DNA from 3 places in the Pantoea anthophila genome. Region 2 is predicted to be linked to each of the others. Evidence: predicted binding sites of a transcription regulator. Region 2 holds the regulator's gene; each other region holds the start of a gene.
The links. Region 2 encodes PhoB, which activates phosphate uptake and scavenging genes when phosphate is short. Its sites were predicted from a motif close to CTGTCATAAAACTGNCNNAT; they were not measured.
Positions count from the first base shown of each region.

Region 1: the regulator PhoB is predicted to act here: its motif matches at 5,356-5,375, upstream of pitA (inorganic phosphate transporter PitA).
Region 3: the regulator PhoB is predicted to act here: its motif matches at 8,792-8,811, upstream of pstS (phosphate ABC transporter substrate-binding protein PstS).

Region 1 covers NZ_CP110473.1:287,062-297,505, forward strand. Annotated here, with positions in the region: gene prlC (oligopeptidase A) at 1-1,039, shown strand, start outside; gene rsmJ (16S rRNA (guanine(1516)-N(2))-methyltransferase RsmJ) at 1,048-1,800, shown strand; gene OJ965_RS03875 (hypothetical protein) at 1,921-2,163, opposite strand; gene uspA (universal stress protein UspA) at 2,469-2,906, opposite strand; gene uspB (universal stress protein UspB) at 3,320-3,655, shown strand; gene pitA (inorganic phosphate transporter PitA) at 3,691-5,193, opposite strand; gene OJ965_RS03895 (BaiN/RdsA family NAD(P)/FAD-dependent oxidoreductase) at 5,437-6,621, shown strand; gene OJ965_RS03900 (aldo/keto reductase) at 6,629-7,615, opposite strand; gene OJ965_RS03905 (hypothetical protein) at 7,909-8,106, shown strand; gene OJ965_RS03910 (hypothetical protein) at 8,108-8,935, shown strand; gene OJ965_RS03915 (SDR family oxidoreductase) at 9,119-9,796, shown strand; gene OJ965_RS03920 (sugar porter family MFS transporter) at 9,812-10,444, opposite strand, start outside.
Region 2 covers NZ_CP110473.1:3,010,011-3,020,454, forward strand. Annotated here, with positions in the region: gene OJ965_RS16630 (cobalamin-independent methionine synthase II family protein) at 1-328, opposite strand, end outside; gene OJ965_RS16635 (PstS family phosphate ABC transporter substrate-binding protein) at 493-1,413, opposite strand; gene phoR (phosphate regulon sensor histidine kinase PhoR) at 1,433-2,746, opposite strand; gene phoB (phosphate response regulator transcription factor PhoB) at 2,761-3,450, opposite strand; gene sbcD (exonuclease subunit SbcD) at 3,648-4,844, shown strand; gene OJ965_RS16655 (AAA family ATPase) at 4,841-8,515, shown strand; partial or broken gene OJ965_RS16660 (GNA1162 family protein) at 8,510-8,623, opposite strand; gene OJ965_RS16665 (cell envelope integrity TolA C-terminal domain-containing protein) at 8,824-9,213, shown strand; gene qhpR (AraC-like transcriptional regulator QhpR) at 9,210-10,277, opposite strand.
Region 3 covers NZ_CP110473.1:37,852-48,295, forward strand. Annotated here, with positions in the region: gene xylA (xylose isomerase) at 1-1,253, shown strand, start outside; gene xylB (xylulokinase) at 1,271-2,713, shown strand; gene OJ965_RS02735 (MFS transporter) at 2,791-4,029, opposite strand; gene phoU (phosphate signaling complex protein PhoU) at 4,136-4,870, opposite strand; gene pstB (phosphate ABC transporter ATP-binding protein PstB) at 4,888-5,661, opposite strand; gene pstA (phosphate ABC transporter permease PstA) at 5,706-6,596, opposite strand; gene pstC (phosphate ABC transporter permease PstC) at 6,593-7,555, opposite strand; gene pstS (phosphate ABC transporter substrate-binding protein PstS) at 7,643-8,686, opposite strand; gene glmS (glutamine--fructose-6-phosphate transaminase (isomerizing)) at 8,851-10,444, opposite strand, start outside.

The DNA.
Region 1 (10,444 bases), 1.2 Mb from region 2:
CTATTACGGGGAAAAGCAGAAGCAGCATCTCTATACCATCAGCGATGAGCAGCTGCGCCCATACTTCCCGGAAGCGCGTGCGGTCGCTGGCCTGTTTGAAGTGGTCAAACGCATCTACGGCATCAGTGCGAAGCAGCGTAACGACGTTGAGGTCTATCATCCTGACGTGAAGTTCTACGATCTGTTCGATGAAACCGGCGAACTGCGCGGCAGCTTCTATCTCGACCTCTATGCCCGCGAACACAAACGTGGCGGCGCCTGGATGGATGACTGCGTGGGTCAGATGCGTAAAGCCGATGGCACCCTGCAGAAGCCGGTCGCCTATCTGACCTGTAACTTTAACCGTCCGGTGAAGGGGAAACCTGCGCTCTTCACCCATGACGAAGTGATTACCCTGTTCCATGAGTTCGGTCACGGTCTGCACCACATGCTGACCCGCATCGAAGCGCCTGGTGTTTCCGGTATCAGCGGTGTGCCATGGGATGCGGTCGAACTGCCAAGCCAGTTTATGGAAAACTGGTGCTGGGAGCCGGATGCGCTGGCGTTTATCTCCGGACACTATGAGACCGGCGAACCGCTGCCGAAAGCCCTGCTGGATAAAATGCTGGCCGCGAAGAACTATCAGGCCGCGCTGTTTATCCTGCGTCAGCTGGAGTTCGGCCTGTTCGATTTCCGTCTGCATACCGAGTTCAACCCGGAAAAAGGCGCGCAGATTCTGGAAACCCTGCGTGAAGTGAAAAGCCGCGTGGCGGTGGTGCCTGGTCCGGAATGGGGCCGTTTCCCGCACGCCTTCAGCCACATTTTTGCGGGCGGCTATGCGGCAGGTTACTACAGCTATCTGTGGGCGGACGTGCTGGCGGCGGATGCCTATTCCCGTTTTGAAGAGGAAGGGATCTTCAACCGCGAAACCGGCCAGTCGTTCCTGGATAACATCCTGACGCGCGGCGGTTCGGAAGAGCCAATGGAGCTGTTTAAGCGCTTCCGTGGCCGTGAGCCGCAGCTCGATGCGATGCTGGAACATTACGGCATTCAGGGATAAGTCGGTTCGTGAAAATCTGTTTGCTCGATGAATCAGGCGCCGGAGACGGCGCCTTGTCACGTTTAGCGCAGCGCTGGCAGCTGGAGCAGGATGACACCGCGCTGCTGGCGCTGGTGCAGACCGCGACCCACCTTGAACTGCGTAAGCGGGATGAGCCAAAGCTGGGCGGTATATTTGTTGATTTCGTCACCGGCGCCATGGCCCATCGCCGTCGTTTCGGCGGAGGACGCGGTGAAGCCGTCGCCAAAGCGGTCGGCATCAAAGGCAGTTATCTGCCGGATGTGGTCGATGCGACCGCCGGTCTGGGACGCGATGCGTTTGTGCTGGCGGCGCTGGGCTGCCGGGTACGGATGCTGGAGCGCCATCCGGTGGTGGCAGCACTGCTGGAAGATGGTCTGCAGCGTGGCTATCAGGATGCGGAAATCGGTCCCTGGCTGCGCGAGCGGCTGACGCTGATTCATGCGGCCAGTGCCCAGGCACTGGGTGATATCACGCCACCGCCTGACGTCGTTTATCTCGATCCGATGTATCCCCATCGCCAGAAAAGTGCGCTGGTGAAAAAGGAGATGCGGGTCTTTCAGTCGCTGGTGGGGCCGGATGAGGATGCGGATGCGTTACTGGAGCCTGCCCGCCGGCTGGCCAGAAAACGCATTGTGGTAAAACGGCCAGACTATGCGCCGCCGCTGGCGGGTGTGGTGACGCAGGCCGCCGTGGTGACTAAAAGCCATCGCTTTGATATTTATCCTCCGCTCAGCGAATAACGTATGTCAGCGCGAGTGGCTATTTCGTTTTCTGTTTTTGCTTAAAGAGCATGCCTGATAACGTTTCAGGCATGCTTCAGCCTCTCCTGTTTGCGCAATCGTACAAACAGGGTAAATAAATCAGGCCGATATTGTCGTCAGGAAGCCGGAAAAGGCGGTCAGAAAGCTTTTGGCCACATTCAGGCCGAGGGCTCTGAAGGTCAGACTCAGTCGCTCTCCGAATGTGGTGCTTTCCTTCAGCGACGTCAGGGTGCTGTCCAGTAAGCCCGAAACGTCCGTCAGTGCGCTGTTCACGTCACCCAGAAATTCAGGCAGGCCAGCACCGCTTACCGCCGCAATTTCTTTCTCGTTAATTTCTCTCATTGTTAATGTCCTTATTGATTAAATAGATCAGCTTATCTTTTTCCTGCTCTCTCTGATGTAAACAGATCGGAGAGCAGGCGAAAGATAGCGAATGGGAAAAAGGTTGCCCATAGTAAAATTGTGATAAACAGCGCACTGCGCGAAATAAAACGATTCGCATTAGCGAATCAACGATTCATTAATGTAACGCCGGTTTTAATATGATGTTCAGATAAGCGAAATGAAGCGGATAAATGCGGGGGCCGGGCCGAACCTGAAAGAGACGACAGAGAAAAGCCGGCTGACGCCGGCTTTCAGAAAAGGATTTATTCGTCGTCGGCATCGCGCAGCGGCACAATCAGCATATCGATATGCACCGTGTTAATCAGCTGACGGGCCGAAGACATCAGCTTGCTCCAGAAATCCTGATGATGACCGCAGACCACCAGGTCAACGTCATACTTCTTAATGGCATCGACCAGAACCTGACCCAGGTCGCCGCTGCCGCTCAGGGTTTCACTGATCGGATAACCGGCCGCCTCTGATAATCCTTTCAGGGCGGTGTGCGTCTCTTCCGAGATACGCTTCTGCATATCCCCCAGGTTAACGTCGATCAGACCGGTGTAAAGGTCGGAGTAGTTCACGTCGACGTGAATCAGGGAAATGCGGGCATCGTACGGGCGAGCCAGCGAAACGGCCTTATCCACCAGTAACTGACTTTCGGGGGAAAGGTCTACTGCAATCAGGATATGTTTATAAGCCATGATAAAACTCCTTTCGCGAGATTAAGGATGGCATCCGGTGTTCCTGCCGCGTCACAGCTGAGCGAAATCCCTTGCGCGAGCGGGCGATGAGCGCCACCAAAGTGTCTGCCTGCGTTGCAGGTGATGTAGTTATGCCCTGAGTATAGTCTTCTCTCACCGTAAATGCTGTGGTTGCCGTCTGGCTTGTGAATAAGATCAAGGCTGTGCCGGATTTACTCGCGCTGAACGAAAATCATCGTTGGAAAAAACGTAAAGATTTCTCCTACACTGAAAAAAGGCGGTCCGATTCGCAACCGCTCAGGGGGTCGAAAACTTTCGCAGTCCGGTGATTCAGTGGCTGGTGATGACGGCAGGTTTGCTCAGGGATTTATCGCTGGGTCAGCGACTGCGCCGCCAGTCGGGAGGGGGAGAATATGATCAGCACGGTTGCGCTTTTCTGGGCGCTTTGTGTGGTATGCATCGTGAATATGGCGCGCTATTTTTCATCTCTGCGCGCACTGCTGGCGGTATTACGGGGGTGCGATCCACTGCTCTATCAGTATGTCGACGGCGCGGGCTTTTTTACCTCTCACGGTCAGCCGAGCAAGCAGGTGAGGCTGGTAACCTATATCTGGGCTAAGCGCTATCTCGACCATCATGACGATGAGTTTATCCGGCGCTGCGAGCGGGTGCGTGGGCAGTTTATTCTGACCAGCGCGCTGTGCGGACTGGTCATTATCAGCCTGGTGGCGCTGGCGATCTGGCATTAAAAAAGGGCGACCGGAGCCGCCCTTTTTAGCTGGCATTACACCAGTTTTAACGCAATCCAGTAGAGCGAACCTGACAGCACAATACAGACCGGCAGGGTGAAGACCCACGCCATCGCGATGTTCTTGATGGTCCGGCTCTGCAATCCGCCACCGTCAACCAGCATGGTACCGGCAACGGATGAGGAGAGGATGTGCGTGGTCGAAACCGGCATACCGGTGTAGCTGGCGACGCCAATCGACAGCGCGGCCGTCACCTGAGCCGACATGCCCTGCGCATAGGTCATGCCTTTTTTACCGATTTTTTCACCAATGGTGGTGGCGACACGACGCCAGCCAATCATGGTGCCGGTGCCCAGCGCCAGCGCCACAGCCATGATGATCCAGATCGGCGCATACTCGATGGTGCCGAGCAGGTCGCTTTTCAGCTTACCAAGGAAGCGTTTGTCATCGGGCGTGGTCTCCGGCAGTTTCGCCGCCTTGTCGGCAGTGTCGGAGATGCAGAGCAGCAGACGACGCATCTGACCGCGCTGTTCAACCGTCAGCTGATCGTAGCTCTGCAGGTTATTCAGCAGCCCCTGAGCACGCTGAACCGCCTGCAGCGCGCGGGCGCTGTCACAGTGGAACTCCTGCGGGCTGGTGGCCGGCACTTCTTCCGGTGTCGGCAGCTTTGGCGGTGCCATCTGGATGATATGCGTCAGCGAGGCGCTATGCTGCTGATAATATTGCTCCAGGTGATTGACCGCATCGCGGGTGCGCGTGATGTCGTAACCGGAGGCATTCATGTTGACCACGAATCCCGCCGGAGCCACACCAATCAGGACCAGCATGATCAGACCAATGCCTTTCTGGCCGTCGTTTGCCCCGTGCGAGTAGCTGACGCCGATTGCCGATACAATCAGGGCAATACGGGTCCAGAACGGCGGCTTCTTCTTGCCGTCGATCTTCTCACGGTCAGCAGGCGTCATATGAATACGCGCACGCTTTTTGGTGCTGCTCCAGTAGCGGCGCAGAATAAAGATTAAGCCACCCGCAATCACCAGGCCGATGATCGGCGACAGGATCAGAGAAAGGAAGATATTCAGCACTTTCGGGATGTTGAGGGCATCAACGACCGAGGTGCCGCTCATCAGGGCGTTGGTCAGACCGATACCGATAATGGCGCCAATCAGCGTATGGGAGCTGGAGGCCGGCAGACCGAGATACCAGGTGCCGAGGTTCCAGATAATCGCCGCCAGCAGCATAGAAAACACCATGGCGAGACCGTGTGCCGATCCCACATTTAACAGCAGGTCGGTGGGAAGCATATGAACAATAGCGTAAGCGACACTCAATCCACCGAGCAGCACGCCAAGGAAGTTGAATACGCCTGCCATGACCACAGCAAGCTGGGCACGCATGGCACGGGTATAGATGACCGTCGCAACCGCGTTGGCCGTGTCGTGGAAACCGTTGATCGCTTCGTAAAACAATACAAACAGCAGGGCAAGAACCAATAACAGACTCGTACTGAGGTCTAGACCAGCAAACAGATGTAGCATAAACGTTACGCCATTTTTGGAGGACATGAACGCGGCGCATTATCCGCGACAACGTGCTGTATGGGAAAGGAAAATATAGCCCTAATTTGACCTTTCGTTGTAAGCCTGACGCGTAAGTCAGCGAAAAAGGGTTAGATATTAAGCAGATACATTATGACACATTTACGGCAATTTTTTGACGCTGGCGTCTCAGTGAGCAGATCACTACAATCTGCGCCTTTCCTGTTATATGAGTGAGCTGCAGTGGAACAGTTTGACGTTATCATCATTGGTGCCGGGGCCGCAGGCCTGTTCTGTGCCGCCCAGGCCGGACAGCGGGGACGCCGCGTATTACTGCTGGATAATGGCAAGAAGCCGGGCCGCAAAATTCTGATGTCTGGCGGCGGGCGCTGCAACTTCACCAATCTCTACACGGAACCGGCGGCTTATCTGTCGCACAATCCCCACTTCTGCAAGTCGGCACTGGCCAGATATACCCAGTGGGATTTCATCGATCTGGTTAATCGCCACGGCATCGCCTGGCACGAGAAAACCCTGGGCCAGCTCTTCTGCGACGACTCTGCGCAGCAGATTGTCGATCTGCTGATGGCCGAGTGTGACAGGGGCAATGTCACTCTGCGGCTGCGCAGTGAAGTGCTCAGCGTCACGCGCGATGAGCGCGGTTATTCGCTGCAACTCAACGGCAGCACGGTGCAGGCTGAAAAGCTGGTGATCGCCAGCGGCGGCCTGTCGATGCCGGGTCTGGGTGCCTCGCCGTTTGGCTACAAAATTGCGGAGCAGTTCGGGCTGAGCGTCTTCCCGACGCGGGCCGCACTGGTGCCCTTTACCCTGCATAAACCGTTGCTGGAGCAGTTGCAGACGCTCTCTGGCGTCGCGCTGGACACCACCATCGATGCCGAAGATGGTACCCGCTTTAAAGAGGCGATGCTCTTCACCCATCGCGGGCTATCCGGCCCGGCGGTGTTGCAGATCTCCAGCTACTGGCAGCCGGGTGAGTTCGTGACGGTCGATCTGTCGCCCGCCACCCCGCTGGCACCGTTTCTGACGGCGCAGCGCGACGCCCATCCTAACCTCAGCCTGAAAAACAGTCTGGCCAAAATCCTGCCGAAACGGCTGGTGGAAGTGCTGCAGGCGCTGAACGTGGTGCCGGATGTCACGCTGAAGCAGCTCAACAGCCGACAGCAAACGGAACTGGCGCAGACCCTGCACGCCTGGCGCATCCAGCCAAACGGCACCGAGGGGTATCGCACCGCCGAAGTGACGCTGGGCGGCGTGGACACCACGCAGCTCTCCTCAAAAACCATGGAGGCGCGCGCGGTGCCGGGACTCTACTTTATTGGTGAAGTGGCGGACGTGACCGGCTGGCTGGGGGGATATAACTTCCAGTGGGCCTGGAGTTCCGCCTGGGCCTGCGCCCAGGCGTTGTAACGCCCGTTTACCAGCGCTGATGCACGTGGGGCGCGATCTTCTCCTGATAGAGCTGCTTCAGCGCCGTCATCGTTTCCGCAGAGAGCGCGTCAACGCCGCTGGCACGCGCATTCGCTTCCGCCTGCTCGCGGTTTTTCGCACCGGGAATGACCACACTGACATCGTCGTTCATCAGGATCCAGCGCAGCGCGAACAGGGCCATCGTGATGTCGCCCGGAACAAAGCGGCGAATCTCCTCAACCGCCTCCAGCGCCACCTCATAAGGCACGCCGGAAAAGGTCTCTCCTTTATCAAACGCTTCGCCATGACGGTTAAAGGTGCGGTGATCGTCAGCGGCAAACACGCTGTCGGCGTGCATTTTGCCGGTCAGCAGGCCTGATGCCAGCGGCACACGGGCGATGATAGCCACATCTCGGCTTTTCGCCTCACGCATAAGCCGTTCAGCCGGACGCTGGCGGAAAATGTTGTAAATCAGCTGAATGGACGCGACGTTGGGAAACTCCAGCGCCTTCAGACCCTCTTCGACTTTCTCAACGGATACGCCGTAGTGACGGATTTTTCCGGCGGCCACCATCTCATCCATCACCGCAAACACCTCCGGGCTGTAATAGACCTCGGTTGGCGGGCAGTGCAGCTGGACCAGATCCAGCGTGTCGGTTTGCAGATTATCCCGCGAGCGGTCAATGAAATCGTTGAGGTTTTTCGCATTGTAGCCTTCAGCCACATGGGGAGAGAGGCGCCGCCCCAGTTTGGTAGCCACGAAAGGGCGTTCGCCGCCGCGCTGTTTCAGCACCTCGGCAATGATTTTTTCGGAGCGGCCATCGCCATAGACGTCGGCGGTATCGATAAAGGTAACGCCCGCATCCAGCGCGGCATGCAGTGCGGCTCTGGCATCCTCCAGGCTGACCTCTCCCCAGGTTCCGCCGATAGCCCAGGCGCCAAAGCCAATTTCAGAGACGCGCTGACCGGTACGGCCCAGTGTTCGTAGTTTCATGCAAACTTTCCTCGATGCGTTTCAGACAGGGTAAGAGTACGCGGATGACCCTTGAGCTTAGTCTTTCCTGGCCGGGAGAGCGCGCCGCGTCCCCGCAGCTCAATCCAACAGAGAAGGAGGCGTCTGCAACGCCAGGCCGCTGGTAACGTTGAGGTTTTCAGGAAAAAATCGCCGGAAACAACGCCTTACCGCTTCGCTAATTAGCTGATTTTAAGAAATTTCCCCTGAAATTAATTGGGCGAGAGTGTGGATTCAGTCACATACTTCTTTTTTTGACTCACAAGTGGATCGCTATGTTCAGGTTTATTAAGTCGGTCTTTGCCAGTCCCGAGAAATTTCTGCAGATCATGACCCGCCAGGATATCAACGACTCGATTGCCGAAGGTGAACGCATCATCATTGATGAGAACGGCAATATCTCGGTCAACACGCTGAGCGAGGAAGTCCACGAAGATTTTTCCCGCCATGTGAACGCGTTAAAGGGAGTCTGAGGTGGGTACCGCAATATTCATGGTCCTGATGGTGAGTGGTTACTGGTACACCAGCCGCGATCTCAACAGCCGTTTTAAAATCCGCCGCTCATCAGGCTGGGACGTCTATTTCCTGGTCGCGCTGTATGGCTGTATTTTTGTCCTGCAGGGGGTCTTTGCCACCGGCCTTGTCTGGCTGCTGCTGCTGGGCATCTCCGCGCTGGCAAATGCTGTTCAGGTCATACCGGGCGCCCATCTGAAGTGGCAGGTGGAGTTCATGAACTGGAGCTTTCTCGGCATCCAGGCTCCGGTCGTCATTATGCTGGCCTTCGCGATCCTGCTCTGTCTCTACCGCTCCAACTGGGCGGGCAGCGCACGGCTGAACGTTTCAGGCCGTAAAGATCTCTATCAGCGGCTCTCCCGATCTAACGGCGTGGAGCAACTGCTGTTTCAGTGCATGGAAGAGGGTGAACTGGCGTGGATCACGCTGAAGTCCCGCCGCATCTACATCGGCATGGTTCACGCCTCCACGTTCGAATATGAGAGCACCAAAAACATTGTGCTGATTCCGATGCTGAGCGGCTATCGCGACAGCAAGACGCTGAAGCTGGCGGTGGAGCACAACTACAGCAAATGGTATGCTGAGCATGGCATTACGCTCGACTCGACACCGAAAGATGCGATGTCGTTTCGTAAGGTGATCATGGTTGACCAGATTGAAAGCCTGTCACTGTTCGATCCGGCCAGCGCCACGGCGCTCTCAATGGGCCATCCCCAGGAAGTGGAGAAGAGCCAGGGGAACGAGAACGGCGACAGTCCGGATGATAAAAGCCGGGACACGCAGGGATAATCAAAACCCGCTCCTATCCCTTCATCAGGCGCGCTCATCAGGCGCCTGAAACCTGCCTTCACCCCCTCTGCGAGCAGCGAAAAGTTACCTGACGTGCGGTGGCCCGGCGAAAAAGCACGGCGGGCCGCGCTCTGCGCCGATTTGCCGTTAAGCTTGTGATGAAACCACTAACGAGGAGTGAATATGGCTCAGCAAAATAAGGTACTGATTATCGGCGCCTCACGCGGTATCGGCCTGGCGGTGGCGCAGGCGTTCGCCGGGCAGGGCTGGCAGGTCACGGCCACCCATCGCAGCGGCATCCCGGCGCAGGGCAACCGGCCCGAAATCCGCTGGCACGCGCTGGATATGACCCAGGCGTCAGCGGTGGAAGAGCTGGCTGGCCAGCTCACCGGTGAGGGGTTCGATGCCATTCTGATTAATGCCGGCATTTCCGGGCCGTCGCACCAGACCCTGTCGCAGAGTGACGATCAGGAACTGGCGCAGCTCTTCCTGACCAATGCCATCGCGCCGGTACGCAGCGCAGAAATATTACTGCCACTGCTGAAGCCGAGTGGTGTGCTGGCACTGACCTCCTCCCAGCTCGGCAGCCTGAATGAAAACCCGGATGCGCAGATGCCGATTTATGCTGCCAGCAAAGCGGCACTGAACATGTTAAGCCGCACCCTGACCGCTGCTGTGGACGCGCAGGGCGGAACGCTGCTGACGCTGCATCCCGGCTGGGTAAAAACCGACATGGGTGGCGAAAGCGCGCCCCTGACGGCAGAAGAGAGCGCGGAAGGTATCGTCCGGCAGCTGACCCACTGGCGCGGTCGTGGAGGACATCACTACGTCGATTACGCCGGCCAGTCATTGCAGTGGTAAGCTGCGTCGGGGCGGTTACGCCCCGATATCACGCAGCGCTTTGCCTTTCATCAGATTGCGTTCGATGTGCTCCAGCGTCACATGTTTGGTCTCCGGCACCAGCATCATCGTCAGCACGATAAACACCAGATTCAGCGCGCCGTAGAACCAGAAGGTGTTGGCATTCCCCAGCTGATCGAGCAGGGTGAGGAAGGTTGCCCCTACAATCATATTGCCGACCCAGTTGGTGGTCGTGGAGGCGGTAATCCCGAAGTCACGCCCTTTCAGCGGCTGGATCTCGGAACAGAGCAGCCAGACAACCGGACCGGCTGCCATCGCAAAGCCCACGATAAACATCAGCAGCATCGCCACCGCAAAATATTTGCGGAAGTCGGTCTCAACGCCGATGTGCAGCAGCGTGCCCAGCACCCCCATCCCCACGGCCATCACCAGAAAGCTGGTGGTAAGCATGGGTTTGCGGCCCCAGCGATCCACAAAGAAGATGGCAATCAGCGTCGCCAGCATGTTGACCAGCCCGACAATCACCGTGCCCCACATCTGCTCACTGGTGCTGGAGAACCCGGCGATGTTGAAGATTTTAGGGGCGTAATACATCACGACGTTCATGCCGGTAAACTGCTGCATCACCTGCAGCAGCATGCCGAGCCA
Region 2 (10,444 bases):
GCTTGCTCACCACTTTCACACCGTGCGCTTTGGTCTGCACGCCATTGAACTGAATGCCCTGCTCCGCTTCATAGCTCTCGACGCCGTCCAGGCCGTAGAAGAAATCGAAGTGCCACCAGCCGCGACGAAACTCGCCGTCAGTCACGACTTTCAGGCCGTTCTCACGCTGCTTAGCCACCACATCACGGATGGCCTCATCTTCCACCTGACGCAGCGCTGCCGCATCAATCTCGCCGGCCGCAAACTGTTCGCGCGCCTGCTTAATCGCGGCGGGACGGAGGAAGCTGCCGACAGTATCGGCACGGAACGGGGCGGTTTCTCTTTGCATGATCACTCCTGTCTCTCCTGCCAATCATTGCGGCAGGAAATAATTACATTCTGATATAAATAGCCGTCTGGACGGCTATATGTCTGAATGCAGAGTGACATGAGTGGCTTCAGTCTGCAACTGAAGAAAATTCAGCGATGATGAAAAAAATTCAACTTAGAGGATTACTGCAGGGCTGAACGCGCCTGCGCCATCTGCGCGTCTGAGAGCGGCAGGTAGCCCGCCTCACTGACCCGACGCTGTCCCTGCGCGGAAAGCACCTGCTGCAGAAACGCGGCCACCAGCGGCGGCAGCGGTTTACCGGGCGCTTTATTGACATAGAGATAGAGCGGACGCGCCCAGGGATAGCGGCCACTGCGGATAGCCTCCGCATCCGGGGCAATCGCCTGCCCCTGATCGTTCATCACCGCCAGCATTTTGACGCCGCTGAGATGAAAGCCAAAACTGGCGTAGCCAATGCTGCGCGGGTTCCCGGCTACCGCCTGCACCACCGCAGCCGAGCCGGGAAACTCCGCTACGTCGCGGCGAAAATCGCCCTTGCAGAGCGCCTGCTGCTTGAAGAAACCCCAGGTGCCGGAGGCGGAATTGCGGCCATAGCGCTGAATCGGCCGTTTACGCCACTCAGCGCCCGTTAAGCCAAGATCGCCCCAGAACTGCGGCACGCTGTGTGCACCGCACAGGCGGGTCACAGAAAAGAGGGCATCAAGCTGCGAGGGCGCAATCTGTTGCAGCGGATTGCGCTGGTTGACCACGACGACCAGCGCATCCATGGCCACCGGCACCGCCAGCGGCGGGTAGCCGTAGCGCGCTTCAAACGCCTGGCGTTCATCCGCCTGCATCGGGCGGCTCATCGGGCCGAGTTGCGCCGCCCCCGCCGCCAGCGCGGTCGGGGCCGTAGAGGAGCCGGAGGCCTGCACCTGCACGTTAACGCCCGGAGCCTGACGGCTGAAATCCTCGCTCCAGAGGGTCATCAGATAGCCCAGCGTATCAGATCCGACACTGCTGAGATTGCCGGCGAGCGTGCCGGGCTGAGCCAGCGCCAGACCCGGCAGCAGCGTAATGAGGAAGAGAAGAAGCAGGCGCATGGCAGAGTTCCGGCAGCGGTTAATGAACGGCATTCTCCTGCATCACGCTGCTGACAATCAACCTTGCCGGCAGCGTAAAGGTAAAGCAGGTCTCCTTATGCGGCACGCTGGTGATATCGAGCCGCGCGTTGTGGTGGCTCAGGGCATGTTTCACAATCGCCAGCCCCAGTCCGCTGCCACCGGTGGCGCGTGAGCGCGCCTTGTCAACCCGGTAGAAGCGCTCGGTCAGCCGCGGGATGTGTTCCGGCGCGATCCCCGGCCCGTTGTCACAGACCCGGAAAATCGCGCCCTGTTTGCCGCGCAGCCAGCTGATATCGATCCGCGTGCCCTCTGGCGTGTGGTTCACCGCGTTGTAAACCAGATTGGAGATGGCGCTGCGCAGCTGTTCATCGTTGCCGAACACTTTCAGATGGGGATCGGTGTGGAAATGGATGTCGTGGCGGCCGCCGCTCAGCGTCGCGGCTTCATGCTGCAGCAGTTTCAGCATCACCGGCACATCGACCTTCTCTTTCAGGTCGATCGCCGGGGCCGCTTCGATGCGCGACAGCGTCAGCAGTTGCTTAACCAGGCTGTCCATGCGGCGCGTCTGCTCCGACATGGTGTGCAGCGCTTTGCTGCGCGAAGGTTCGCTCATCACTGAGTCGTTCATCATCTCCAGATAGCCCTGCAGCACCGTGAGCGGGGTGCGCAGCTCATGACTGACATTGGCAAAGAAGTTGCGGCGCGCCCCTTCCAGCTGATGCATCTGCGTCACATCGCGCGCCACCAGCAGCCACTGCCCTTCACTGTAGGGCATGACGCGAAATTCCATGTGCAGTTTATTGTTCAGCACCAGCGTCAGGGGTTTATCAAAATCGCGCTGGCGAAGATAGCGGGAGAATTCGGGGTAACGCAGCAGGTTGAGAATGTTCTGGCCATTGTCTTCCGGCCAGCGCAGGCCAAGGTGCTGCTGCGCCAGTCCGTTGCACCAGAAAATGGTGCCCTCTTCGGTGGTGAGGATCACCGCATCCGGCAGCGATTCGGCACCGCTGCGGAAACGCTTGATCAGATTGCCCAGTTCGCGCCGCCGCCGCCGGTTGCGCAGCTGCATCTGGTAAAGCCCATAGAAGAGCGGCTCCCAGCTGGCACGCCCGGCAGGGGGCGTCATGGTGCGGTCGAGCCACAGCCAGTGTGACAGCCGCATCAGATTATGAAAATGCCACAGCAGCACCAGCAGCACGCTCAGCAGCAGCCACCAGGCCAGCCCGCCAAACAGCAGGCCAGGCAGCAGCGCGGGCAGACAGGCCAGCAGCAGTTCTGTCAGTAATCTCTTCCAGGAGAGGCGTTCCAGCACGGTAAAGGCTCCGTTCAGTAGCGGGCAGAGAAACGATACCCTGTTCCGCGAACGGTTTGTACCATGCGATCGTGGCCGGAGATCTCCAGCGCTTTACGTAAACGGCGGATGTGGACATCAACGGTGCGATCTTCCACATACACATTGGTGCCCCAGACGTGGTTCAGCAGCTGTTCGCGGCTGTAAACGCGCTCCGGGTGCGTCATAAAGAAGTGCAGCAGCTTATATTCGGTCGGGCCCATCTCCAGTGGCGTGGTTTCGGACATCACGCGATGCGACGAGGGGTCCAGACTCAGCCCCTGCATCTCGATCACCTCTTCCACCGCCATTGGTGAAATACGGCGCATCACCGCTTTAATGCGCGCCATCAGCTCTTTAGGGGAAAAAGGCTTGGTAATGTAGTCATCCGCGCCCACTTCCAGCCCGCGCACCCGATCTTCCTCCTCGCCACGGGCGGTCAGCATCATGACCGGAATGTCGCGCGTCATCGCCTCACGCTTCAGGTGTTTGATAAACTGAATACCGCTGCCGCCCGGTAACATCCAGTCCAGCAGAATCAGATCGGGCCAGGGTTCGATCAGCCTGGCCACGGCGCTGTCATAATCTTCCGCCTCGATTGGCTGATAGTCGTTCTGCTCCAGAACAAAACACAACATTTCACGGATGGGGGCTTCATCCTCCACAACCAAAATGCGCTTAGCCATTATTTCTCCTGCTGATTATGACGGCTGTCACTGAGATTCGCGGCGCCATTATGCGTCAGATTTGTGACACTTTTATGAAAAACATAACCTGCCTGTAACCACATAGGTAATCAATTATGACAGTGCAGCGACTCTTTTTTGCTTTGGCCGCAGAGCCAGTATAATCGCCGGGCGAATCACAACGGCAGGGACTCATCATGCGCATTATTCACACTGCGGACTGGCATCTGGGGCAGTTCTTCTACAACAAAAGCCGGGCGGCCGAACATCAGGCGTTTCTCGACTGGCTGTTGATCCAGATTGAACAGCATCAGGTGGATGCGCTGATAATTGCGGGCGATCTGTTTGATACCGGCACGCCGCCCAGCTACGCGCGCGAAATGTTCAACCGTTTTGTGGTGGCGCTGCAGCCCAGCGGCTGTCAGCTGATTGTGCTGGCGGGCAACCACGACTCCGTGGCGACGCTGAATGAGTCGCGCGAGCTGCTCGCCTGTCTCAATACCCGGGTGATCGCCACCCCGCAGGACGATGATGTGCTGCTGCTCAACACCCGTCAGGGTGAACCAGGGGCGCTGCTCTGTGCGATTCCCTACCTGCGGCCGCGCGACATCCTGCGCAGCCGGGCGGGTCAGTCGGGACGTGACAAACAGACCTCGCTGCTGGAGGCGATCGCTCACCACTATCAGCAGCGTTTCGCCGCAGCACAGGCACTGGGCCATGCGCTGCCGGTGATCGCCACCGGTCACCTCACCACCGTCGGCGTCAGCCAGAGCGATTCGGTGCGTGACATCTATATCGGCACGCTGGACGCCTTCCCGGCCAGTGCCTTTCCCGCCGCCGACTATATTGCGCTGGGCCATATTCATCGCGCGCAGCGCGTCGCCGGCAGCGAGCATATCCGCTACAGCGGCTCACCGATCCCACTGAGTTTTGATGAGCTGAGCAGTGAAAAAAGCGTCTTCCTGCTGGAGCTGACGGCCAGCGGCCTGCAGGCGGTCACCCCGCTGGTGGTGCCGCAGACTCAGCCGATGCAGGCGCTGAAAGGATCGCTGGCGCAGATCGCTGAACAGTTAAACGCCTTCAGCGGGCAGCAGCCGGAGAAACTGATCTGGCTCGATATCGAAGTGACGACCCAGGAGTACCTCAGCGATCTGCAACGGCAGGTGGAAACGCTGACCGCCACGCTGCCCGTCGAGGTGCTGCTGTTGCGCCGCAGCCGTGAACAGCGGCAGCAGAGCCTGGCGCGGCTTGATAATGAAACCCTGAGCGAGCTGAAGGTGGAAGAGGTCTTCGCCCGCCGGCTGGCGCTGGATGAGGGCTTAGAGGCGGAGCAGATCGATCAGATGACCACCCTGTTTCGTCAGACGCTGGCCGCCATGGAAGAGACCCAATGAAGATCCTTACGCTACGTTTTAAAAATCTGAATGCCCTGCGCGGTGAATGGTTTATCGATTTCCGCGCCGAACCTTTTGCCAGCAACGGCCTGTTCGCCATTACCGGTGCCACCGGTGCCGGGAAAACCACCCTGCTGGATGCCATCTGCCTGGCGCTCTACCACCAGACGCCGCGCCTGGGCGCGATCTCCCAGAGCCAGAACCCGCTGATGACCCGCGACTGCGCGGAATGTCTGGCTGAGGTGGAGTTTGAGATTAAGGGTGAAGCCTGGCGCGCCTTCTGGAGTCAGAACCGCGCGCGCGGTGCCGCCGACGGCAAGCTGCAGGCCCCGCGCGTTGAGCTGGCACGCTGCGCCGACAACACCATCGTGGCCGATAAGGTGGGTGACAAGCTGAAGCTGACGGAAACCCTCTCCGGGCTCGATTTTGAACGCTTTACCCGCTCGATGATGCTCTCTCAGGGCCAGTTCGCCGCGTTTCTCAATGCCAGAGCCAGTGAACGCGCCGAACTTCTCGAAGAGCTGACCGGCACCGAAATCTACGGCCTGATCTCAGCCGCCATTTATGAGCGCCACAAAGAGGCGAAAACCCAGCTGGACCTGCTGCGCAGCCAGGCGGGCGCGATGACCCTGCTGGAGAGCGAGGCGCGCGAGGCGCTGCAACAGCAGCTGACCGGGCTGACCCAGGCGGAAGAGCAGCTCAGCAGCCACTATCAGCAGGCGCAGCAGCAACAGCAGTGGCAGCAACAGGCGCAGCAGCTGCAGCGGGAGAGTGAGCAGGCCGAGGCGGCGGTGCAGCAGGCCAGCGCGGCCTTACAGGCCGCTGAGCCAGATCGCCAGCGGCTGGCACGCAGTGAACCGGCTGAAAAACTGCGGGGCGCGCTGCAGCAGCGCGACGCCCTGCGTACCGAGCAGCAGCAGGTCTCGCATCGCTGTCAGCAGCTGACGGATCAGCAGCAGCAGGCGCAGAGCCAGCATCAGCAGCATCAGCAGCGCTATGCGGCCACCCAGCTTGCCCGCCAGCAGGCACAGCAGGAACAGCAGCAGCAGGAGACCCTGCTGACGGAACAGGTGTTGCCGCTGGATCAGCGCATCAGCGCCCTGCAGCAGCACAATGAGGAGCAGCAGCAGGAAAACGCCCGTCAGCAACAGCATCTTGATCAGACTCAGGCTACCCTGGCGGAGCAGACCCGTCAGGTGACCCGCCTGAAGCAGGCGATGGCTGAACAGCATCAGTTACGTGCGGAGTTGACCGATCTGGCGCACTGGGGGGCTTCGCTGCCGCTGTGGCAGGAGAATTTTGCCCTGCTGGCACAGCGTGAGGCGACGCTGGCGGGACTGACGCAACAGCGCAATCAGCAGCAGCAGCAGATCGCCACCCAGCAGGCGGAACAGCAGCAGCAGGCCCGACAGGCACTGCCGCGCCAGCAGGCGGAGCAACAGGCCCGCCAGGCGCTGTCGCAGGCGGAGCAAGCACTAACTTCGCTTCAGGAGCAGCATCCGCCTGCCGCACTGCGTCAGGCGTTAAGCCAGTTGCAGAGCAGCCGTCCGGCGCGTCAGCAACTGCTGCTGCTCTCAACGCAGTGGCAGCCGCTGCACCAGCAGCTGGACCAGCGCCAGCAAAGGCTACACGCGCTGGAAAAAGCGCATCAGCAGAGTGAAGCGGAATTGCAGACGCTGCGTGAGACGTGGAAACGCGAAAAACAGCAGCTGGACGATGTGGAAAAAATCTGCGCGCTGGAGCAGCAGATTGTCGATCTCAGCGACTACCGCGCCCGGCTCACCGCCGATCAGCCCTGCCCGCTGTGCGGCTCCTGCACCCATCCCGCCGTCGGAGCCTACAGCACACTGGAAGTCAGTGCTAACCAGCAGCGCCGGGCTGCGCTGCAACAAAAAACCGAGGCACTGCGCGAAGCGGGCACGGCAAAAAACGAACAGCTGAAGCAGTCTGCGGTACAGCAGCAGACGCTGCGCGAGGAAATCGCCGGGATGCAGCAACAGCTTGAGCAGCTTGAGCAGCAATGGCAGATTCTGAGCGGTGAGCTGGCACTTACTTTCCCGCTTGCCGATCGCGAGGCCTTAGCCACGTGGCAGCAGCAGCAAAGCGACCGTGAAAGTCAGCTTGAGCAGCAGCGACAGGCTCAGGAAGCCGCAAGCCAGGCCCTTCAGGCTGCGAAAGATCACCATCTTCAGCAGCTACAGGCCTGGCAGCAGCAGCAGCAGGCCGAACAGCTGGCGCAGCAGTCGCTGACCAGCCTGCTACAGGCGCTGGATGTGCTGCAACAGCGTCAGCAGCAGGAACAGCAGGCCTGGGAGCAGTTGCAGAGCCGTCTGGAGCAGCAGTTCAGCGCACACCATCTTGCCCTGCCCGCTGCCGCCGATCGCGCTGCGTGGCTGGCGGAGCAACAGCGGCGCTGGCAGCGCTGGCAGGAGAGTGAGCAGTTGCTTGCTAACCTGCAGCCACAGCTGTTGAAAGGGGAAACCCAGCTCACTGCCCTGCAGCAGCAGGCTGAACAGGAACAGCAGCAGCTCACGACTCGTCAGCAGCAGCAGCAGCAGAGCCAGGCGCAGCTCAGCGAAATGCGTCAGCAGCGTCTGGCGCTGTTTGGCGATCGCGAGGTCACCCTCGCCCGTCAGCAGCTGCAGGCCCGCGTTCAGCACGCCGATGAACAGCTGGCACAGCAGCTCACCGCCCTGCAACAGGCGCAGGCCGAGGTCAGTCGCCTGCAGGGTGAGCTGGCGGGGCTGGAAAATCAGCGTCAGACTCTCAGCAGCAAACTGGCAGAGGCGGAAAGCACACTGCAGCAGTCACTGGCGCGCGCCGGATTTGCCGATGAAGCCAGCCTGCGCGCGGCGCTGCTGGATGAGCAGAGTGCGCTGCAACTGCGCCAGCAGCTGCAGCAGCTCGATCAGCAGTACCAGCAGCAGCAGGCGCGACGGGCGGATCTGCGTCAGCGGCTCAGCGCCCATCAGCAGGCAAAGCCCGACGCGATGCCGGAATCTGCGGAAGCGCTGGCGCAGCAGCTGGAGCAGTTACGGCTGGCGCTGCGCGACAACGCCAGCCAGCAGGGTCAGATTCAGCAGCAGCTGCACAGCGACGCCAGCCTGCGTGCCCGGCAGCAGAGTCTGATGACACAGATAGAACAGGATGGGGTGGCGCTGGCGCAGTGGAGCCTGCTCAACGACCTGATCGGCTCCGCCAGCGGCGATAAATTCCGGCGTTTCGCCCAGGGCCTGACGCTGGATCATCTGGTCGCGCTCGCTAACCGTCAGCTCGACCGGCTACACGGCCGCTATCTGCTGCAGCGGCGGGCGCAGGATCAGCTGGAGCTGGATGTGGTTGACACCTGGCAGGCTGACGCCGCGCGCGATACCCGCACCCTGTCGGGCGGGGAGAGCTTCCTGGTCAGTCTGGCGCTGGCCCTGGCGTTATCCGATCTGGTGAGCCACAAAACGCGCATCGAATCGCTGTTTCTGGATGAAGGATTCGGCACGCTGGATGCCCAGACGCTCGACACCGCGCTGGATGCCCTGGATGCGCTCAACGCCAGCGGCAAAACCATCGGGGTGATCAGCCACGTTGAGGCGATGAAGGAGCGTATCCCGGTGCAGATTAAAGTGCGCAAGATGAACGGGCTGGGATACAGCCAGCTGGAGCTGCCCCAGGGATAACGGGCGCGTCAGCCGGGAGGTTAAGCGATGCGCGGCGCTGACATCCGGCGAGCCGTTATCCGCAGGCAGCACCAGAATCGAGGCGGGTTTGCTGGCATGGAAGGCACTGCCCGCCGTCAACCGGAAGAGTGCCGCAAAGGCCTGTGTTCTGCCTTTCTCATCCAAAACGTGAAAGAGAGATCGTCCGCACCGGGGCGGTAAATTCTGGTTCTGCTGACAGTCGGAGGAATGCCATAGCATTCAGCAGGCCGGTCTGTAGACTGTCGGCAGCAGACCGGAAGATCTTTAAGGGGAGATGGGCCAGTTAAATGAATTTGATTAATGTAATAAGGCGGATATTGCCGGGTGTGATTGTTGCCATCTCGCTCAGCGCCTGCCAGCAAGCTGTTATAAAGCAACGGGATAGCGTGGCAAACCTCTGTCAGCCGGAGAAAGATCCTGACAGCAAATCCTGTCACTGGACGCATCAAATGCAGCCGGTGCTGAACCGGGACTTCCGGGATGCAGCCCGTTATGCGGGCCAGCAATGTCTGGTACGGATGGAGTGGCAACGGAGTGAACGTTATGCGGTGACCCAGACCCAGGGTGATGAAGCGCTCTGCCTGCGCGCATGGCAGCTGGTGGCGCAGACCCGCGGCCTTCCGCCACCGCCGGAGCCTGGACAACCCGCGTGGTTCGGCTTTGCGCCGCGCGGTTAGCTGGCCAGTCCCTCCTGACGCCACTGACGCGGACTGATACCGAACCAGCGACGGAACGCGCGCGAAAAAGCACTGACTTCCGAGTAGCCCAGCAGCAGCGCCATTTCTGAAATCGGCAGCTGCTTCTGTTGCAGGTAGTGTGTCGCCATTTCGCAGCGCACCTGATCCACCAGCGCGGTGAAGCTGCTGCCCTCTTCGCGCAGCCGCCGCTGCAGTGACCAGCTCGACAGCCCCAGCTTATCCGCCACCTCTTCCAGCACCGGCTCCCCCTGCATCAGCGACAGATTGACCTGCGAACGCGCCTGCTCAATCATGCTCTGCTGCGACGTGCCACGATTAAGCCGCCGGATCGCATCCTGCATCACCGTCAGCAGGATCGGATCGCTCTCCGGCATGGCGCGCAGCAGATCGCGCTTCGGGATCACCAGTGAATTGAAGGGCTGATCGAACCAGACCGGCGCATCAAAGACTTTGCAGTGATCGTGCCACTGGCCGGGGCGCGGATGTTCAAAGTGCACTTCGCGCGGCGCCCAGTGTTTGCCCGCCACGTGGCGGATCAGATTCATAAACATGCCCAGCGTCAGCTCCGCATCCTGACGGCGCGACAGAATCGCCCCGTGGCGCACCTGATAGTCGAGCCGCCAGCACTCCCCCTTATCCACCAGACGCGTCAGCGTGTCGTGCTGATGCCAGGGAAACGCGTTGACCACATTGTGCAGCGCCTGTTCCAGCGTGGTGGAACAGAGACCGATGTAGCCAATCAGGCCTAATGACTGCGGTTTAAACTGCCTGCCGTAGTGCAAACCGAAGTTATCAGAACCGGAGTGTCGGGCCGCCTCTTCCAGTACCCGACAGTAGTTAACCAGCCCGAGGCTCAGCGTCGGGCTGGCAAGGCGCTCCGGATCGATGCCGCTGATACCGAAGATGCGGTCTGCGTCGCCGCCCTGAGTATGAATAAAGTCGCTCAGGCCAGTCGCTGCCGCAGCCAGTACGCCGTGATTGCCAGCTTCTGCGGCTGCCGAGCAGGCAGCAAACGCATCGGGCTTGATCAGTGTCGGATTCATGGTCGCCTCTGTGAGTAGAAAGGTGGATCACCCCTGTTACTGACAGCAATTTCCATACCAGTTTCCTGGAGCCAGGCGCAGGCGGCACGGGCGCAACCGCATCCCGCCTCCCGGCCGCCTCTTCCGCTGCGCCACCCGGCTGTCGGGCACTGTGGCGGCGCAGCGAC
Region 3 (10,444 bases), 940 kb from region 2:
TCCGCCACTACAATCCTGATGAGGTGATCCTCGGCAAGACGATGGCGGAACATCTGCGCTTTGCCGCCTGCTACTGGCACACCTTCTGCTGGAACGGCGCGGATATGTTTGGTGTCGGCGCCTTTGATCGTCCCTGGCAGAAAAGCGGCGATGCATTGCAGCTGGCAAAGCAGAAGGCGGATGTGGCCTTTGAGTTTTTCCACAAGCTGAATGTGCCCTGGTACTGCTTCCACGACGTGGACGTCTCACCGGAAGGGGATTCGCTGCAAAGCTACAAAGAAAACTTTGCCGCCATGACCGATAAGCTGCTGGAGAAACAGCAGGAGACCGGCGTGAAACTGTTGTGGGGCACCGCTAACTGCTTTACCCATCCGCGCTATGGCGCAGGCGCGGCGACCAACCCCGATCCGGCGGTCTTTGCCTGGGCAGCGACACAGGTCTGCAGCGCCATGCAGGCGACGAAAACGCTGGGTGGCGAAAACTATGTGCTGTGGGGGGGACGTGAAGGGTATGAAACGCTGCTCAATACCGATCTGCGGCAGGAGCGCGAGCAGATTGGCCGCTTTATGCAGATGGTCGTCGAGCATAAACATAAAATCGGCTTCCAGGGCACGCTGCTGATCGAACCGAAACCGCAGGAGCCGACCAAACATCAGTATGACTACGATGTCGCCACGGTTTATGGCTTCCTGAAACAGTTCGGGCTGGAGAAAGAGATCAAGGTGAACGTGGAGGCGAACCACGCCACGCTGGCCGGTCACTCCTTCCATCACGAAATTGCCACCGCCATTGCGCTGGGCATTTTCGGTTCGGTGGATGCGAACCGTGGCGATCCGCAGTGTGGCTGGGACACCGATCAGTTCCCGGTCAGCGTGGAAGAGAACGCGCTGGTGATGTATGAAATCCTTAAAGCGGGCGGCTTTACCACCGGCGGTTTAAACTTTGATGCCAAAGTGCGTCGTCAGAGCACCGACAAATATGACCTCTTCTACGGTCATATCGGGGCAATGGATACGATGGCGCTGGCACTGAAGGTGGCGGCGCGCATGATCAGCGACGGCGAGCTGGATAAGCGTGTGGCGCAGCGCTACAGCGGCTGGAATGGTGAGTTCGGCCAGCAAATTCTGAAAGGCGAGTTTTCCCTCGACGCGCTGGCGGCGCATGCTCAGCAGCAGCAGCTCAATCCGCAGCATCAGAGCGGGCGTCAGGAGCAGCTGGAAAATCTGGTGAATCACTATCTGTTTGATTTCTGAATCTTCAGGAGCGGAGCATGTATATCGGGATCGATTTAGGCACCTCTGGCGTCAAAGTGGTGCTGATGGATGCACAGGGCAACGTGGTGGCGACAGAAACCTCGCCGCTGCAGGTTTCGCGTCCACACCCCCTGTGGAGCGAGCAGGATCCCGAAAGCTGGTGGCAGGCGCTGGATCAGGCGATGCAGGCGCTGAGCGCTCAGCAGGATCTGGATGCCGTGCAGGCCATCGGGCTGAGCGGACAGATGCATGGAGCGACGCTGCTCGACAGCGCAAACCAGGTCTTACGCCCGGCCATGCTCTGGAATGATGGACGCAGTGAGGCGCAGTGCCGTGAGCTGGAGCAGAAGGTGCCGGATTCGCGGGCGATCACCGGTAACCTGATGATGCCCGGCTTCACAGCCCCCAAACTGCTGTGGGTGCAGCAGCATGAACCGGCCATCTTCCGTCAGATCGCGCATGTGCTGCTGCCCAAGGATTACCTGCGCTGGCGGATGAGTGGCGACTTCGCCACGGATATGTCAGATGCCGCAGGCACGATGTGGCTGGATGTGGCGCAGCGTGACTGGAGCGATGTGATGCTGCACGCCTGCGATCTCAGTCGCGACCAGATGCCGCAACTCTATGAGGGCAATGCCCTGACCGGCACCTTACATGCTGACCTGGCGACACGCTGGAAGATGAACGCGGTGCCGCTGGCCGCAGGCGGGGGCGACAATGCCGCCGGCGCCACAGGCGTCGGCATGACCGAACCCGGCCAGGGGATGCTGTCGCTGGGCACTTCCGGCGTCTATTTTGTGGTGAGCGACGGCTATCTCAGCAATCCGCAGCAGGCTGTTCACAGCTTCTGTCACGCGCTGCCAAAGCGCTGGCATCTGATGTCGGTGATGCTGAGTGCAGCCTCCTGTCTGGACTGGGCCGCGACGCTGACCGGCTGCCGGGATGTGCCTGAGCTGCTGGATGAAGCCGCGCGGGCGCGTGATGACGTGCCGCCACTCTGGTTTCTGCCCTATCTTTCCGGTGAACGCACGCCGCACAACAATTCCAACGCCCTCGGCGCCTTCTTTGGTTTTACCCACCAGCATGGTCGTCCCGAGCTGGCGCGGTCGGTGCTGGAGGGGGTCGGCTTTGCGCTGGCGCAGGGCATGGATGTGCTGCATGAGTGTGGTGTTCAGCCAGAGAGCATTATGCTGATCGGCGGCGGAGCGCGCAGTGCGCTGTGGCGTCAGATGCTGGCGGATATCAGCGGCCAGACGCTGGATTACTGTCATGGCGGCGAGGTTGGCCCGGCACTGGGCGCGGCCAGGCTGGCACAGCAGGCGCTGGATGCCAGCGTCACCGTCCCGACACCGGTGCGGGTGCAGCGGCATCAGCCGGATCCCGGCAGAATGGCGGAGTACCGCTCACGCCGGGAAACCTTTGCAACCCTCTATCGGCAGCTCCTGCCGCTGATGAACTGATCGTGCCTGCCCGGCGCACGCTGAGCAGCATCAGAAAGCCCTGATGGCCGGGAGAGCGATCCCCCGGCCACCGTCTGTCAGCCAATCGCGCCCAGCGTATCTTCCTGACCCTGCTTCTTCGGCAGCAGGAACAGCGTCGCCACGATATCCAGCAGATAAATCAGCGCCAGCAGGGTAATCGCCGCCGTGAACGAAAACTGGCTGGCCAGCAGCCCTATCACCACCGGCCCAAAGCCGCCCACGCCACGACCCAGGTTGAACAGGACATTCTGCGCGGTGGCCCGCACCTGCGGCGGGAAGGTATCGGAAATCAGTGCACCGTAGCCGCCGATCATGCCATTAACGAACATCCCCATGATCGCGCCGGTCACCAGCATAATGGTGGGATCGCGCAGCTGGGCGTAGACCACCACCATCACCACGGCACCAAACTGGTAGAGCAGGAAGATTTTCCAGCGCGCAAAGCGGTCGGCCAGCACGCCAAACAGCCAGATGCCAAAGGTCATCCCGACGACGGTGACCGCCGTCCAGAGACCCGATTTGGTCAGGCTGAAGCCAAAGCTGGAGGAGAGGTAGCTCGGCATCCAGATCATCAGCCCGTAGTAGCCAAAGTTCTGCACGGAACAGAGAATAAAAATGCCGAGGCTGGCTTTGGCGGTGGTGCGATCGCGCACCAGCAGCTTCAGGCGCGCCGGGAAAGAGAGCGACGGCACCTGCTTAACCTGACGCTGATACGCTTCCGGCTCGCCCATGCCGCGGCGGATAGCAAACGAGACCAGCGCCGGCAGCAGCCCGACCAGGAACATGCCGCGCCAGCCGATGAGCGTCAGCAGCGGCGGCGTGATAAAGGCCGCCATCAGCACGCCGAGCTGCCAGCCAATGCCGACCCACGCTGACGCGCGATTGCGCTTCTCCACCGGCCAGGCTTCGGCAATCAGCGCCATGCCGATACCAAACTCGCCGCCCAGTCCGACGCCCGCCAGCGTGCGCCAGGCGAGCAGATCCCAGTAGCCCTGCGCCACCGCGCACAGACCGGTGAAGACAGAAAAGACCAGAATCGTGACGGTGAGCATACGGATGCGGCCAAAACGGTCGCTGAGATGACCAAACACGATGCCACCGATTACCGCGCCAATCAGCGTCCAGGTCACCAGCGATCCCGCCTGTGAGGGGTTGAGCGCCAGCGAAACGGAGATAGCCGGCAGCATAAAGCCGAGTATCAGCAGGTCGAATCCATCCATGGCATAACCACTGACCGCAGCCAGCATCGCTTTGCCGGGCGTGACGCCTGGCTTCGATTGGGGAGAAGGGGACATCTTTGCGCACCTCAGAGAGAAAAGTGCCGCAATTATAAAGAGTGTTCAGGGTGTGACCAATTGAAAAGGCTTATCCCTGCGCCGGGCAGGCGCAGGGTAAGCGGGATCAGGAAGGGCGATTGCTGCCGTCATCACCCGACAGCAGTTCGTCGAGACGGTCACCGCCAACGTGGCGGAAATCCTGACCTTTAACGAAATAGAAGATGATTTCGCAGATGTTCTGGCAGCGATCGCCGATGCGCTCAATCGCACGGGCGCAGAACAGCGCCGTCAGCACGCTGGGAATGGTGCGGGGATCTTCCATCATGTAGGTCATCAGCTGACGCACAATGCCCTCATACTCTTTATCCACCTTTTTATCTTCACGGTAGATAGTGATCGCCTCATTGAGATCCATGCGGGCAAAGGCGTCCAGCACATCATGCAGCATCTGTACGGTGTGGCGGCCCAGCGACTCCAGGCTGACCAGCAGCGGCAGGTGCTGCTGACCAAACTTCTCCAGCGCCGTGCGGCTGATCTTCTCTGCCACATCGCCAATGCGCTCCAGCTCAGAGATGGTTTTGATGATCGCCATCACCAGCCGCAGATCGATTGCGGTTGGCTGACGTTTGGCGATGATGCGCACGCAGGCTTCATCAATCTCCACCTCCATCATGTTGACCTTCTGGTCACCGTCGATCACCCGCTGCGCCAGCTCGCCGTCCAGGTTGTGCATCGCGGTAATCGCGTCGGTCAGCTGCTGCTCGACCATCCCGCCCATGATCATCACCTGAGTGCGGATATGCTCCAGCTCGGCATTGAACTGACCGGAGATGTGTTTGTTCAGATTCAGATTATCCATGTCGATCTCCTGTCAGATCAGCCGTAGCGGCCGGTAATGTAGTCTTCAGTCTGCTTCTGCGTCGGTTTGGTAAACAGCGTGTCGGTGTCGCTGAACTCAATCAGCTCGCCCAGATACATAAAGGCCGTATGGTCAGAGCAACGTGCCGCCTGCTGCATGTTGTGCGTCACGATCACCACGGTGTAGTCCTGCTTCAGCTCGGTGATCAGCTCCTCGATACGCCCCGTCGAGATCGGGTCCAGCGCCGAGCAGGGCTCATCGAGCAGTAACACTTCCGGGCGAATCGCGATGCCGCGCGCAATGCAGAGACGCTGCTGCTGACCGCCGGAGAGACTGTAACCGCTCTGATGCAGCTTGTCTTTGGTTTCATTCCACAGTGCCGCTTTGGTCAGCGCCCACTGCACGCGCTCATCCATATCGGCACGTGACAGCTTTTCAAACAGGCGCACGCCAAAGGCGATGTTGTCATAGATCGACATCGGGAACGGGGTCGGCTTCTGAAAGACCATGCCGACCCGGGCGCGCAGCAGCGCAATATCCTGCTGGGCCGTCAGAATATTTTCGCCATCCAGCAGAATGTCCCCTTCGGCCCGCTGCTCAGGATAGAGGGAGTACATTTTGTTAAAGGTACGCAGCAGGGTCGATTTACCGCAGCCCGATGGCCCGATAAATGCCGTCACCTGATTCTTAGCGATATCCAGGTTGATGTTCTTCAGCGCATGAAACTTACCGTAATAGAAGTTCAGATTACGGACCTGAATTTTATCGGCTGATGCCGTCGCGATACTCATCATTCATCTCTCTTATACGGCGCCGCAGCGGGCCGCGCCGGAAGTTAACCGTGTTTGCCTTTGGCGAAAATCACCCGCGCGACAATGTTCAGCAGCAGCACGCACAGGGTAATAATCAGCACGCCCGCCCAGGCCAGGCTCTGCCATTCGGCGAACGGGCTCATGGCGAACTTAAAGATGGTGACCGGCAGGTTGGCCAGCGGCTGCATCATGTCCGTGCTCCAGAACTGATTCGAGAGCGCGGTAAACAGCAGCGGAGCCGTTTCCCCGGCGATGCGGGCGATGGCCAGCAGCACGCCGGTGATGATGCCGGAGACGGACGCCTTCAGGGTGATGGCCGAGATCATCTTCCACTTCGGCGTGCCCAGGGCGTAAGCCGCTTCACGCATGCTGTCTGGCACCAGACGCAGCATGTTTTCGGTGGTACGAATCACAATCGGCACCTGCAGCAGCGCCAGCGCTATCACCCCGGCCCAGCCGGAGAAGTGCTGCATCTGCGACACCACAAGGGTGTAGACGAACAGGCCGACCACAATCGACGGTGCCGACAGCAGAATGTCGTTAATGAAGCGGATCACCTCTGACAGGGCCGACTTGCGCCCATATTCCGCCAGATAGATCCCGGCCAGAATCCCCAGCGGCGTACCAAAGAAGGTCGACCAGAAAATCAGTAATCCACTCCCGGCCAGGGCATTCGCCAGCCCGCCGCCCGCGGTGTTCGGTGGCGGGGTCGATTCGGTAAACAGGGACCAGGAGAGGCCATCCACGCCGCGGGAAACCGTGGTGAAGAGGATCCACACCAGCCAGAACAGGCCAAACGCCATGGTCAGCAGCGACAGCGTCAGCGCGATCTTATTTTTGGTGCTGCGCCAGGACTGCATTTTACGGCGTGAAGCGTCCAGTTCGGCACGCGCCTGGATTTCAATCGTGGTCATGAGCGCGCTCCTTCACTTTTCGCCAGGCGCATAATCATCAGCTTGGAAATCGCCAGAACGATAAAGGTAATCACAAACAGGATCAGCCCCAGCTCCATCAGCGCGGCAACATGCACGCCCGACTCCGCCTCCGCAAACTCGTTGGCCAGCGCCGAGGTAATGCTGTTACCCGGCATAAACAGCGACGGGCTGTCGAGCTGGTAGGTGTTGCCGATAATAAAGGTGACCGCCATGGTCTCACCCAGTGCACGTCCCAGTCCCAGCATGATGCCGCCAATCACGCCGTTTTTGGTAAACGGCAGGACGATGCGCCAGATCACTTCCCAGGTGGTGCAGCCGATGCCGTAGGCGGACTCTTTCATCATGACCGGCGTCTGCTCAAAGACGTCGCGCATCACGGAGGCGATGTAAGGGATGATCATGATGGCCAGAATCACCCCCGCCGCGAGAATACCGATACCGAAAGCGGGGCCGGAGAAGAGCGCGCCGACAATCGGAATGCCTGACATGACGTCGTTGACCGGCGTCTGAAAATATTCGGCAAACAGCGGGGCGAAAACAAACAGGCCCCACATGCCATAAACGATGCTCGGAATCGCCGCCAGCAGTTCAATAGCGGTGCCCAGCGGACGACGCAGCCAGCCGGGTGCGAGTTCAGTCAGGAACAGCGCGATACCAAAACTGACCGGCACGGCGATAATCAGCGCGATAAGGGAGGTCACCAGCGTGCCGTAGATCGGTACCAGAGCACCAAATTCTTCATTGGGCGCATCCCAGGTTTTGGTCCACAAAAAGGCGAAACCAAACTTCTGGATGCTGGGCCACGAGGAGATGATCAGGGAGACGATAATGCCGCCCATCAGTAACAGGACAATCAGCGCAGCCAGCCGGACCAGTGCACCGAAAATTTTGTCACCCTGTTTGCCTGGGGCTTTGAAAGCCGGCTTCGTTGCAGCCATAGAAGTCTCAGTCTTCAGAGGTTATCGGGGCGGCATGACGCCGCCCGCTGGGTCTGACCGGACTACCGTCCGGTCAGGGTCGTTCAATTACTGATAAAGCGCTTTACCAGAACTGTCTTTGATGTTGGCTTTCCATGCGGCACGGATCTGTTCGGTTACGCTCGCAGGCAGCGCCGCATAATCCAGCGCGTTAGCCGTTTTGCCGCCGCTTTTGTAAGCCCAGTCGAAGAACTTCAGCACTTCAGCGCCTTTGGCCGCATTCGCCTGATCTTTGTAGATCAGAATGAAGGTGGTGGAGGAGATAGGCCAAGCATCTGCACCCTTCTGGAAGGTCAGATCCTGGGCAAACGATTTGCTCCAGTCAGCGCCTTTCGCAGCATTGCTGAAGCTGGTTTCGTTTGGCGCGACCGCTTTGCCATCGGCATCCATCAGTTTGGTGTAGGTCAGGTTATTCTGTTTGGCGTAGGCATATTCCACGTAGCCGATTGAACCCGGCAGACGCTGAACAAAGGCGGCGACACCGTCGTTGCCTTTCCCGCCCAGACCGACCGGCCAGTTAACGGTGTTCCCTTTACCGATTTTGCTGTTCCACTCCGGGTTCACCTTCGCCAGATAGCTGGTGAAGACGAACGAGGTGCCTGAACCATCAGCGCGACGCACCACGTTGATGTTGGTCTCTGGCAGTTTTACGCCCGGGTTAAGCTTGGCAATTGCCGGGTCGTTCCACTTTTTAATGGTGCCGAGGTAGATATCACCGACGGTTTTGCCATCCAGCGTCAGCTGGCCTGACTTGATGCCTGGCAGGTTAACCGCCAGTACCACGCCACCGATGACGGTCGGGAACTGGAACAGGCCATTTTTCTGCAGATCTTCCTCTTTCATAGGCGCATCGGACGCACCGAAATCCACGGTTTTGGCGATGATCTGTTTGACACCACCGGATGAACCGATGCCCTGGTAGTTAATTTTGCTACCGGTGGCTTGCTGATATTCTGCTGCCCACTTGGCATAAACCGGTGCCGGGAATGTCCCGCCAGCGCCCGTGAGATCGGTGGCCGCAAAAGCAGATACCGCGCTGACGGCGAAGGTGGTGGCAAGAATTCGGGCTACGGTGCTACGCATCAGTGTCATGTTCCCTCCAGGGGAGAAAAGTCAGGCTCGGGGCCGTTTTAGTAAGAGTCAGTGATTGCTGCAGGAGGGAAAATAGGACAGTTTGATGACAGTGAAATGTACGAAATATGACAGTTATATGACAGTACGCAAAAATGAAGTGGGCCCACTCGGGGCCCACCTGATTATTCCACGGTAACCGATTTGGCCAGGTTACGGGGCTGGTCGACGTCGGTGCCTTTGATCAGGGCGACGTGATAGGAGAGTAACTGCAACGGCACGGTGTAGAAGATCGGCGCAATCACCTCTTCGACATGCGGCAGCGGGATAATCTTCATCCCATCACTGTCGCTGAAGCCGGCATCCTGGTCGGCAAAGACATAGAGCAGGCCGCCACGGGCGCGCACTTCTTCGATGTTGGATTTGAGCTTCTCCAGCAGTTCGTTGTTGGGTGCCACAACGATGACCGGCATATCGGCATCAATCAGCGCCAGCGGGCCATGCTTCAGTTCGCCAGCGGCGTAAGCTTCCGCATGGATGTAGGAGATCTCTTTGAGCTTCAGCGCCCCTTCCATAGCGATCGGATACTGATCGCCACGTCCCAGGAACAGCGCGTGATGCTTGTCAGAGAAGCCTTCGGCCAGATTCTCAATCAGCTTATCCTGCGCAAGCATCTGCTCAATCCGGCTGGGAAGCGCCTGCAGCGCGTGCACGATCTCATGCTCGGTGTCGGCGGACATCCCTTTCAGACGGCCCAGTTTCGCCACCAGCATCAGCAGGACGGCGAGCTGCGTGGTGAACGCCTTGGTCGACGCGACGCCGATTTCCGTGCCCGCTTTGGTCATCAGCGCCAGGTCCGACTCGCGCACCAGCGACGAACCGGCCACGTTGCAGACCGCCAGCGATCCCAGGTAGCCCAGCTCTTTCGAGAGGCGCAGCGCCGCCAGGGTGTCGGCGGTCTCGCCCGACTGCGACAGGGTGATCAGCAGGCTGTTTTTGCGCACCGCTGACTTGCGGTAGCGGAACTCCGAGGCGATCTCAACATCACAGGGGATGTTGGCCAGCGACTCAAACCAGTAGCGTGACACCATGCCAGAGTTATAGGAGGTGCCGCAGGCGATAATCTGGATATGCTCGACCTGGCTCAGCAGCGCCTCGGCACCCTCACCCAGCTCGCTGAGATCCACCTGCCCCTGGCTGAAGCGACCGCTCAGGGTACTTTTCAGCGCCATCGGCTGTTCATAGATCTCTTTCTGCATGTAGTGACGGTAAATGCCTTTGTCACCGGCATCATATTGCAGGTTCGACTCAATCTCGGCGCGCGTCACGCTGTTGCCTTCACGATCGATTACCGTCACGTCGCGGCGGCTGATCTCGGCGATATCGCCCTCTTCCAGATAGATGAAGCGACGGGTGACCGGCAGCAGCGCCAGCTGATCGGAGGCGATAAAGTTTTCACCCACGCCGCGACCGATGACCAGCGGGCTGCCGGAACGGGCCGCCACCAGCCGTGAAGGATCGCGGCTGTCCATGATGACCATGCCATAGGCACCGCGCAGCTGCGGGATCACGCGCAGCACCACGTCACGCAGCGATCCACCCTGCTTCTGCTCCCAGTGAACCAGATGAGCCACCACTTCCGTGTCGGTTTCAGAAACGAAAACGTAGCCGCGTTCGATCAGCTCCGCGCGCAGCGGCTCATGGTTTTCGATAATGCCGTTGTGCACGATGATGATATGTTCTGAGACGTGCGGATGCGCATTCGCTTCCGACGGCTCG